Regions from separate parts of the Lachnospira intestinalis genome, predicted to be linked through region 2. Evidence: a T-box and tRNA genes for the amino acid it is inferred to sense, from the RefSeq annotation. Region 2 holds a T-box; the other holds one or more tRNA genes.
What was found. A T-box is a leader RNA that pairs with one kind of tRNA and senses whether it is charged. The one in region 2 lies ahead of leuS (leucine--tRNA ligase), so its partner is inferred to be a tRNA-Leu.
Positions count from the first base shown of each region.

Region 1: it encodes a tRNA-Leu, which carries the amino acid that the T-box ahead of leuS (leucine--tRNA ligase) is inferred to sense. The anticodon was not compared.

Region 1 is NZ_JBBMFS010000006.1:38,253-42,435, reverse strand. It holds gene WMO37_RS08330 (AEC family transporter) at 1-445, opposite strand, end outside; gene WMO37_RS08325 (DegV family protein) at 649-1,542, opposite strand; tRNA gene WMO37_RS08320 (tRNA-Leu) at 1,768-1,847, opposite strand; gene WMO37_RS08315 (hypothetical protein) at 1,956-2,189, opposite strand; gene WMO37_RS08310 (heavy metal translocating P-type ATPase) at 2,313-4,183, opposite strand, start outside.
Region 2 is NZ_JBBMFS010000002.1:15,183-19,365, forward strand. It holds gene WMO37_RS02390 (elongation factor G) at 1-1,641, shown strand, start outside; T-box leader at 1,715-1,947, shown strand; gene leuS (leucine--tRNA ligase) at 2,009-4,183, shown strand, end outside.

The DNA.
Region 1 (4,183 bases), on a different contig from region 2:
TGACAATGCCGTATCCGGCCGTCCACAGTAAAATATTATAAACCGTCACAAATGCGCTGGCATAAAGCAGTCCTTCCGAGCCAAACAGCGCCTGAATCAGTGGAAATCCCATATATGCCGCATTGGAAAAAATGCAGGCAAACCGCATAATCGGCAAATCGGGACTTTTGTGCTTTGCCGTCAATGCCAGCGTAATAAAAAGTCCGATAAGCAGCAGTAAAATACTAAGTTCAAACGCTTTCAAGAGATTATGGAGAATGTCAATATTAAATTCCATCATATACGAATTGATAACCATTGCCGGTACAATCAGATATAAGAGTAAATCCGAAAATGCTTTTTTCCCTTCCATTTTAACCGCTTTGGTCTTTACGCAGACAAATCCCGCAAAAATCAAAATAAATAAAACAACCACCTGTTTCACTGTAATCAACGCCAGTTCCATAATAATCTCCTTGTGTTATATATTTCATTGTTTGTTATATATTTGTTTGCAATGTGAGTATAGCACCCGAAAGCATGGTTGTCCAGTCTTCTTTTATACAAAAAGTGCCGCAGGACTTTTCTTTTTAGAATTCTCCTGCGGCACTGCCTGTTTTGTTCGTTCTGCCCGATATGCCTTTCGGTTATCGGTATGCATTTTCTACCTTACGCATCATATTTCTTTAACAGTCCGACACCCAGTGGATACGGTCCTGTATGCACGCCGACTGTTGCACCTATCTGATAAATGTCGATTGATGTAATATCCGAATATTCTTTCACGGATTCCAGCAGTCTGTCCCTGAAGGACACCGCTTCATCATAGTCATAACCGTAACCCACCACAATTTCATAATCATTGGCATTGATGTTGTTTTTCGTAAAATGCTCTTTAATCTGCACGAGCAGTTTGTCAATGGATTTCTTTCTGCCCCTTGCCATGCCGCTTGAGAAAATCTCGCCGTCCTGCATGACAATCATCGGCTTAATGCCGAGCATATTGACCGCACCGCCAAGCACCTTGCCGATTCTTCCGCCGTGAATCAGATAATCCAGACTGCCTACCGTAAAGATAATTCTGCCGGTTGATTTAATCCGTTCCAGTGCCTGCACACTTTCTTCCAGCGAAAGTCCTGCCGCTTTCATCCGCGCAGCTTCCCTGACAAAAATTCCTTCCTCAACCGTATTTAATGTAGAATCAATCACTTCAATCTTTGCATCCGGATAATCTTCCAAGAGCATATTTCTGGCATTGACCGCTGAATTATAAGAGCCGCTGAACTTTGTGGTAATACAGATACAAAGCACGCCCTCGCCTGCTTTAACAATCGGTGTAAAAACATCTACATAGTCCTGTACGGACGGCATGGATGTCTTTGGGAAAACCGTCGGATTTTCTACCATTTCTTTATAGAAGTGGCGGACTTCAATTTCCGCACCCTCTTTTTTATATACATTTTCCTCAAACGCAACATAAAACGGTACAATCTGAACTCCGATTTTATCTGCATTTTCACCGTAAAGATCACATGCCCCGTCTGCTATAATTTTATATTCCATAATTCATCCTCATTTCCGTGTATCACATTAACTTCATATCATGTAATGCCAATCTGCATTACGTAGTATTAAATACTATATTACATATACTACTATATTTCAAGTCAAAAATCCACTTTTTACCGGATAAATCTATAAACTTTTTATAAGTTTTTAAAATAACAAAACAGCGGCATCTTTATATTTCGATACCGCCGTCTTTATCACACCTAATTGTTATTTTAATGCGGGTAACAGGACTTGAACCTGCACGGTCTCCCACCAGAACCTAAATCTGGCGCGTCTGCCAATTCCGCCATACCCGCAGACAATGTATATAGTACCATATTTTTACAGACAAAGTCAAGGGACAGCCCCACGCCACTGCGCAGGACTGTCCCCTTATTCCGGTTGTCTGCCTGTTTTAATTTATATTACTTTGCAGCTTCTGTTGCTGTGCCTTCTGCTTCTGCAGCAGCTGCTGCCTTAGACTCTGCAAGTCTTGACTGTTCTTCTCTGTAAGCTGCTCTCTTGCTGTCCTGTTCTGCCTGGCTGTCAACAGTTGTTGCTTCCTGTGTAGTGCCGTTTGATGAACCGCATGCTGTTACGGAAAATGCTGTTACTACTGCAAATACACCGACAAGTGCAAGTTTCTTAAAATTTCTCATTGTTCTTTTCCTCCATTTTTCCTGTTCGAGGTTACACTATAATACACTTTCTTTCATTGTGCAATAGATGTCTGGAAAAGAACACAAACTTTATTAAAGTTTAATTGAAGCTTAATGAAAGCTTTATTTTACACGCAACATACGCATTGCATTTAAAATCGCAATCACGGATACACCGACATCTGCAAAAACCGCTTCCCACATGTTGGCAAGTCCGAATGCACCGAGAATCAGGATAAATGCCTTTACTGCCAGTGCAAATACGATATTCTGTCTTACAATCACAAGAGTCTTTCTTGCGATTGTTACAACCTTGGCAATCTTTGTGGTGTCATCGTCCATAAGCACAATATCCGCCGCTTCAATCGCCGCATCGGAACCCATACTGCCCATTGCAATACCGATATCCGCTCTGGAAAGCACCGGCGCATCGTTAATACCGTCACCGACAAAGGCAACCTTGCCTTTTCCATCCGTGTGTTGTGCTAACAGTTCCTCAACCTTTGCCACCTTATCTGCCGGTAAAAGCTGGGTATAAACCGTATCGATTCCAAGTTCCTTTGCAACGGCTTCCCCCGCTTTTTTGCGGTCGCCCGTAAGCATAACCGTCTGCTTTACACCTGCCTGCTTTAAGCTCTTAATTGCCTGCCTTGCTTCCGGCTTAATCGTATCTGAAATAATTACACAGCCCATATAGCTGCCGCTCTTTGTCACATAAACAACCGTTCCCGGCTTTTCAGTCGGTACTGCCGCAATGCTGTTGTCACTTAACAGCTTTTCATTTCCCGCAAATACTTCTGCACCGTCAAGCAGGATGCGGATACCGTGACCTGCCACTTCCTTTACATCAGAAATGCGCTCTGCGGCAATTTCATTTCCTTCCTTTGCAAATGCACGCTTAATTGAAGCAGCAATCGGATGGTCTGAAAAATTTTCCGCATATGCGGCAGCTTCAAGCAGTTCCGCCTCGGACACGCCGTCTGCCGTCAGCAGTTCATTGACCTCAAATTCACCCTTTGTCAACGTACCGGTCTTATCAAATACAATCGTATCCAAATCTGCTGCCACTTCCAGATAATTTCCGCCCTTTACCAGAATACCGGACGCAGATGCCGCACCGATTCCGCCAAAGAAACTAAGCGGCACTGAAATAACCAGCGCACACGGGCATGAAATTACAAGAAAAATGCAGGCTCTCTGTAACCAGTCAAAGAAATTTCCACCAAAGATTATCGGCGGAATCACTGCCAGAAGCAGCGCACCGATTACAACGACCGGCGTATAATATTTTGCAAACTTTGTAATAAAGTTTTCTGCCTTTGCCTTCTTACTGCTTGCATTTTCAACAAGTTCAAGGATTCTTGTAACGGTAGAATCATCAAACTCTTTTGTCGTCTTTACACGCAACAGCCCACTGCCATTCACACAGCCACTGATAATCTCACTGTCTTTTGCCACCCGGCGCGGCACGGATTCACCGGTCAGGGATGAAGTATCCACCATGGATTCACCCTCGATGACAATCCCGTCAAGCGGCACACGCTCACCCGGCTTTACAACAATAATACTGCCGACTTCTACATCATCCGGGTCAACCTGACTGACTTTGCCGTCTTCTTCCAGATTGGCATATTCCGGACAAATGTCCATTAACTGCGTAATAGACTGTCTGGAACGGTTGACTGCATAACTCTGGAACAGTTCACCGACCTGATAAAACAGCATTACCGCAACACCTTCGGAATATTCTCCGACCACAAACGCGCCGATTGTTGCAATCAGCATCAGGAAATTTTCATCAAATACCTGTCCGTGTGATATATTTCTCACGGCTTTGTACATAATGTCCCAGCCGATTACAAAATACGGAATCAGAAATAATACCAGTGTCACATACCACTGTTCCATAAAGGCAGGCTTTACGATGTGTTCCATTACAAGCAGCACCGCATACAGCAGTGCTGTAGCAATAATACGGTATAAAACTTTTTTCT
Region 2 (4,183 bases):
GTGGAAGAACTCACAAAGCTGTACGGCGGAAAGATTGCGCCGTTTCATATGCCAATCCGCCAGGATCAGCGTCTGATTGGTTATGCGGATATTACCAAGATGAGAGCCAGAAAATTTACCGGTATCGGAAAATATGAAGATTTCGAGATTCCGGACTACTGTATGGAAAACCTCAATAAATTTAAAGGGATTTTAGATGAGGCAGTGGCTTCGGTTGACGAAGATAATATGGAAAAATATTTTTCAGGTGAAGAATTTACACAGCAGGAAAAGGACAGCGCCCTGCGTGCCGACTGTACGGACGGAAGCATTGTTCCGGTAACGATGGGTTCGGGACTGCATGTACATGGTGTCTATATGCTTTTAGATGTCATTACAAAATATTTTCCGTCACCATTTTTTACAAAGACCGGTATTAATGTTTATGACAATGAGCTGTTTGACTGCATTTATGATGAAAAAGATTTTCTGGCGGCGCAGGTATTTAAGACGGTATCCGACCCATATCTTGGCAAGTATTCCTTTGTAAAGGTTTATTCCGGTACATTAAAAGCGGACAGCATGATTTTTAATCCGTCTTACGATATGGAAACAAAGATTGGCAGAATTTATAAGGTATGCGGAAAAGAATATACACCGGTGGACAGCATTGTGGCAGGCGATATCGGAGCCATTCCGAAGCTGAACGGATTTTCAACCGGAGATACCATTTCCACAAAGGTGAAGCCGATTAAGCTCGATACGATTGAATTTGCAGTGCCGTATACGGTAAAGCGTATTGTTGTTGATAACAAGCAGAATGAAGAAAAGCTTTCACAGGCACTGGTAAAGATTATGGAAGAAGACAGAACTGTGCATTGTGAAAATGATACAGAAAACGGTCAGCGTCTGATAAAAGGAATCGGCGAACAGCAATTGGAGATTATTGTGGCAAGACTTGAAAATCAGTATAAGATTCCGCAGGTTCAGCTGACAGCGCCAAAGGTCGGTTATAAAGAAACGATTTGTGCGGAAGCGACAGCAAGATGCCGTTACAAAAAGCAGAGCGGTGGTCACGGACAGTTTGCGGAAGTGCAGATTACATTTTCACCGTCCGGCAACCGTGAAAAAGATTACGTATTTGAAACAGCCGTAGTCGGCGGCGCAGTTTCTAAAAATTATTTCCCGGCAGTGGAAAAGGGAATTGCAGAAAGTGTCAAGACAGGACTGCTTGCAGGGTATCCGGTGGTTGGCTTAAAGGCAGTGCTGACAGACGGCGCGGAGCATCCGGTGGATTCGAGTGAAAATGCATTTAAAATGGCAGCTGTCATGGCATATAAGGAAGCTTATTTAAAGGCATCACCGATTATCTTAGAGCCGATTGCACAGGTAAAAATTTTTGCACCGTCCGTTTATGCGGGAGACATTTCAAATGATTTAAAGACCCGCAGGGCAAGAGTACTTGGCATGATGCCGGCAGAAGACGGAACTTCTTATATAGAAGCCGATGTTCCGGTTGCCGAGCTGGAAGGCTATATGGCAAAGCTTCGCTCCATTACGGAAGGCTATGGTACATTTGCCTACGAATTTGCAAGATACGGACATGCGCCGCAGAATGTAGTGGAGAAGCTGTCCGCAGAATATCAGAAAAACAACGGATAAAAGTAGAATCGGTACTTGACAAAGCGGTTGAATATGATAAAATATTCCTGTTTCGTAGTAAATATTTGAATATATAAAGACTGTGAAAAGGAATAGTAGATTATCGCCGGAATTTTACAGAGAGCTGTCGGAAGGTGCAAGACAGTAGATTCGGATAATTGAACTCGCCTTGGAGTTTCTTTTCTGAAAGGATAAACAGATAGGAAAAGACGATTCATTTCCGTTACCAAATGACTGAGTGCATATGTAGGGCAGCTTACATATGAATTAGAGTGGTACCGCGATTGTAGCCCTTTCGTCTCTAAGTGAGATGAAAGGGCTTTTTATGTGTTTGAAAAAAGGAAGCAAAACAAGGAGGATTAATTTTATGGCAACAACGTATAACCATAAGGCTGTTGAAAAGAAATGGCGTGGAAACTGGGAAGCACACCCAATTAATGTCAATGATGGCAAAAAACCGAAATATTACTGCCTGGATATGTTCCCGTATCCGTCAGGAAGCGGTCTTCATGTCGGTCACTGGAGAGGTTATGTAATCAGTGATGTATGGAGCAGATATAAGATGTTACACGGATACTATGTTATCCATCCAATGGGCTGGGATGCATTCGGTCTTCCGGCAGAAAACTATGCAATTAAGATGGGTGTTCACCCGAAAAAGTCTACGGCACAGAATGTAGCCAATATTAAAAGACAGATTCAGGAAATCGCCGCTGTTTATGACTGGGATATGGAAGTCAACACAACAGACCCGAATTTCTATAAGTGGACACAGTGGATTTTTGTAAAAATGTTTAAAGCAGGTCTTGCTTACGAAAAGGAAATGCCGATTAACTGGTGTCCGTCCTGCAAGACAGGTCTTTCAAATGAAGAAGTTGTAAACGGCTGTTGCGAACGCTGCGGTACAGAAGTAACCAAGAAGAACTTAAAGCAGTGGATGTTAAAGATTACAGCCTATGCAGACAGATTACTTGAAGACCTTGATAAGCTTGACTGGCCGGAAAAGGTTAAGAAGATGCAGTCTGACTGGATTGGACGTTCTTACGGTGCAGAGGTAGATTTTAAGGTAGACGGAACGGATAAGTCTATTACTGTTTATACTACAAGACCGGATACATTACACGGTGCAACCTTTATGGTACTGGCTCCGGAACATGCAATGGCAAGAGAACTGGCAACGGAAGAAACAAAGCAGGCAGTGGAAGATTACATTTACAGAGCTTCTACCCGTTCTAACATCGACAGAATGGCAGATAAGGAAAAGACCGGTGTATTTACAGGTTCTTATGCAATCAATCCTTTAAATGGAAAGAAAGTGCCAATCTGGCTGTCTGATTATGTACTGGCTGATTACGGTACAGGTGCGATTATGTGTGTACCGGCACATGATGACCGTGACTTTGAATTTGCAAAGAAATTTGATATTCCGATTATTCAGGTTATTGCAAAAGACGGAAAAGAAATTGAAAATATGACAGAGGCTTATACAGATGCTGTCGGAACAATGATTAATTCCGGTGACTGGAACGGTATGGAATCTTCTGTATTAAAGAAAGAAGCACCGGAAATGATTGAAAAAATGGGCTTCGGACGTAAAAAGAAGAACTACAAGTTACGTGACTGGGTATTCTCACGCCAGAGATACTGGGGCGAACCAATTCCGATTGTTCACTGCCCGGACTGCGGCTGTGTACCGGTTCCGGAAGACCAGCTTCCGTTACTGCTTCCAGAAGTAGAAAAGTATGAGCCGACCGGAACAGGTGAATCACCGCTTGCAGGAATTGAAGAATGGGTCAACACAACCTGCCCATGCTGCGGAAAGCCTGCTAAGAGAGAAACCAATACTATGCCACAGTGGGCTGGTTCTTCATGGTACTTCTTAAGATATGTGGATAATAAGAATGACAAAGAACTTGTAAGCAAGGAAAAGGCAGATAAGTATCTTCCGGTTGATATGTATATCGGCGGTGTGGAACATGCGGTACTGCACTTACTGTATTCAAGATTTTATACAAAATTCTTACATGATATCGGTGTGGTTGATTTTGATGAACCGTTCAAGAAGCTGTTCAATCAGGGTATGATTGGCAAGAACGGCGCAAAGATGAGTAAGTCCAAAGGAAACGTTGTATCACCGGATGATTTAGTAAGAGATTACGGCTGTGATTCATTAAGAATGTATGAACTGTTTGTCGGACCACCGGAACTGGATGCAGAATGGGATGACAGAGGAATTGACGGTGTACACAGATTCCTGTCAAGATTCTGGACACTTGTAGAAGATAACGCAGATAAGAATTTCAATGAAACAGATGAAATGGTGAAGTTAAGACATAAGATGGTTTATGACATTACAAACCGTCTGGAAAACTTCAGTCTGAACACAGTTGTCAGCGGTTTCATGGAATACACCAACAAGCTGGTTGACCTGACAAAGAAGCAGGGCGGCATTGATAAAGAAACAATGGAAACGATTGTTACGCTCTTATCTCCGTTTGCACCGCATGTTGCAGAAGAACTTTGGGAAGTATTAGGACATAAC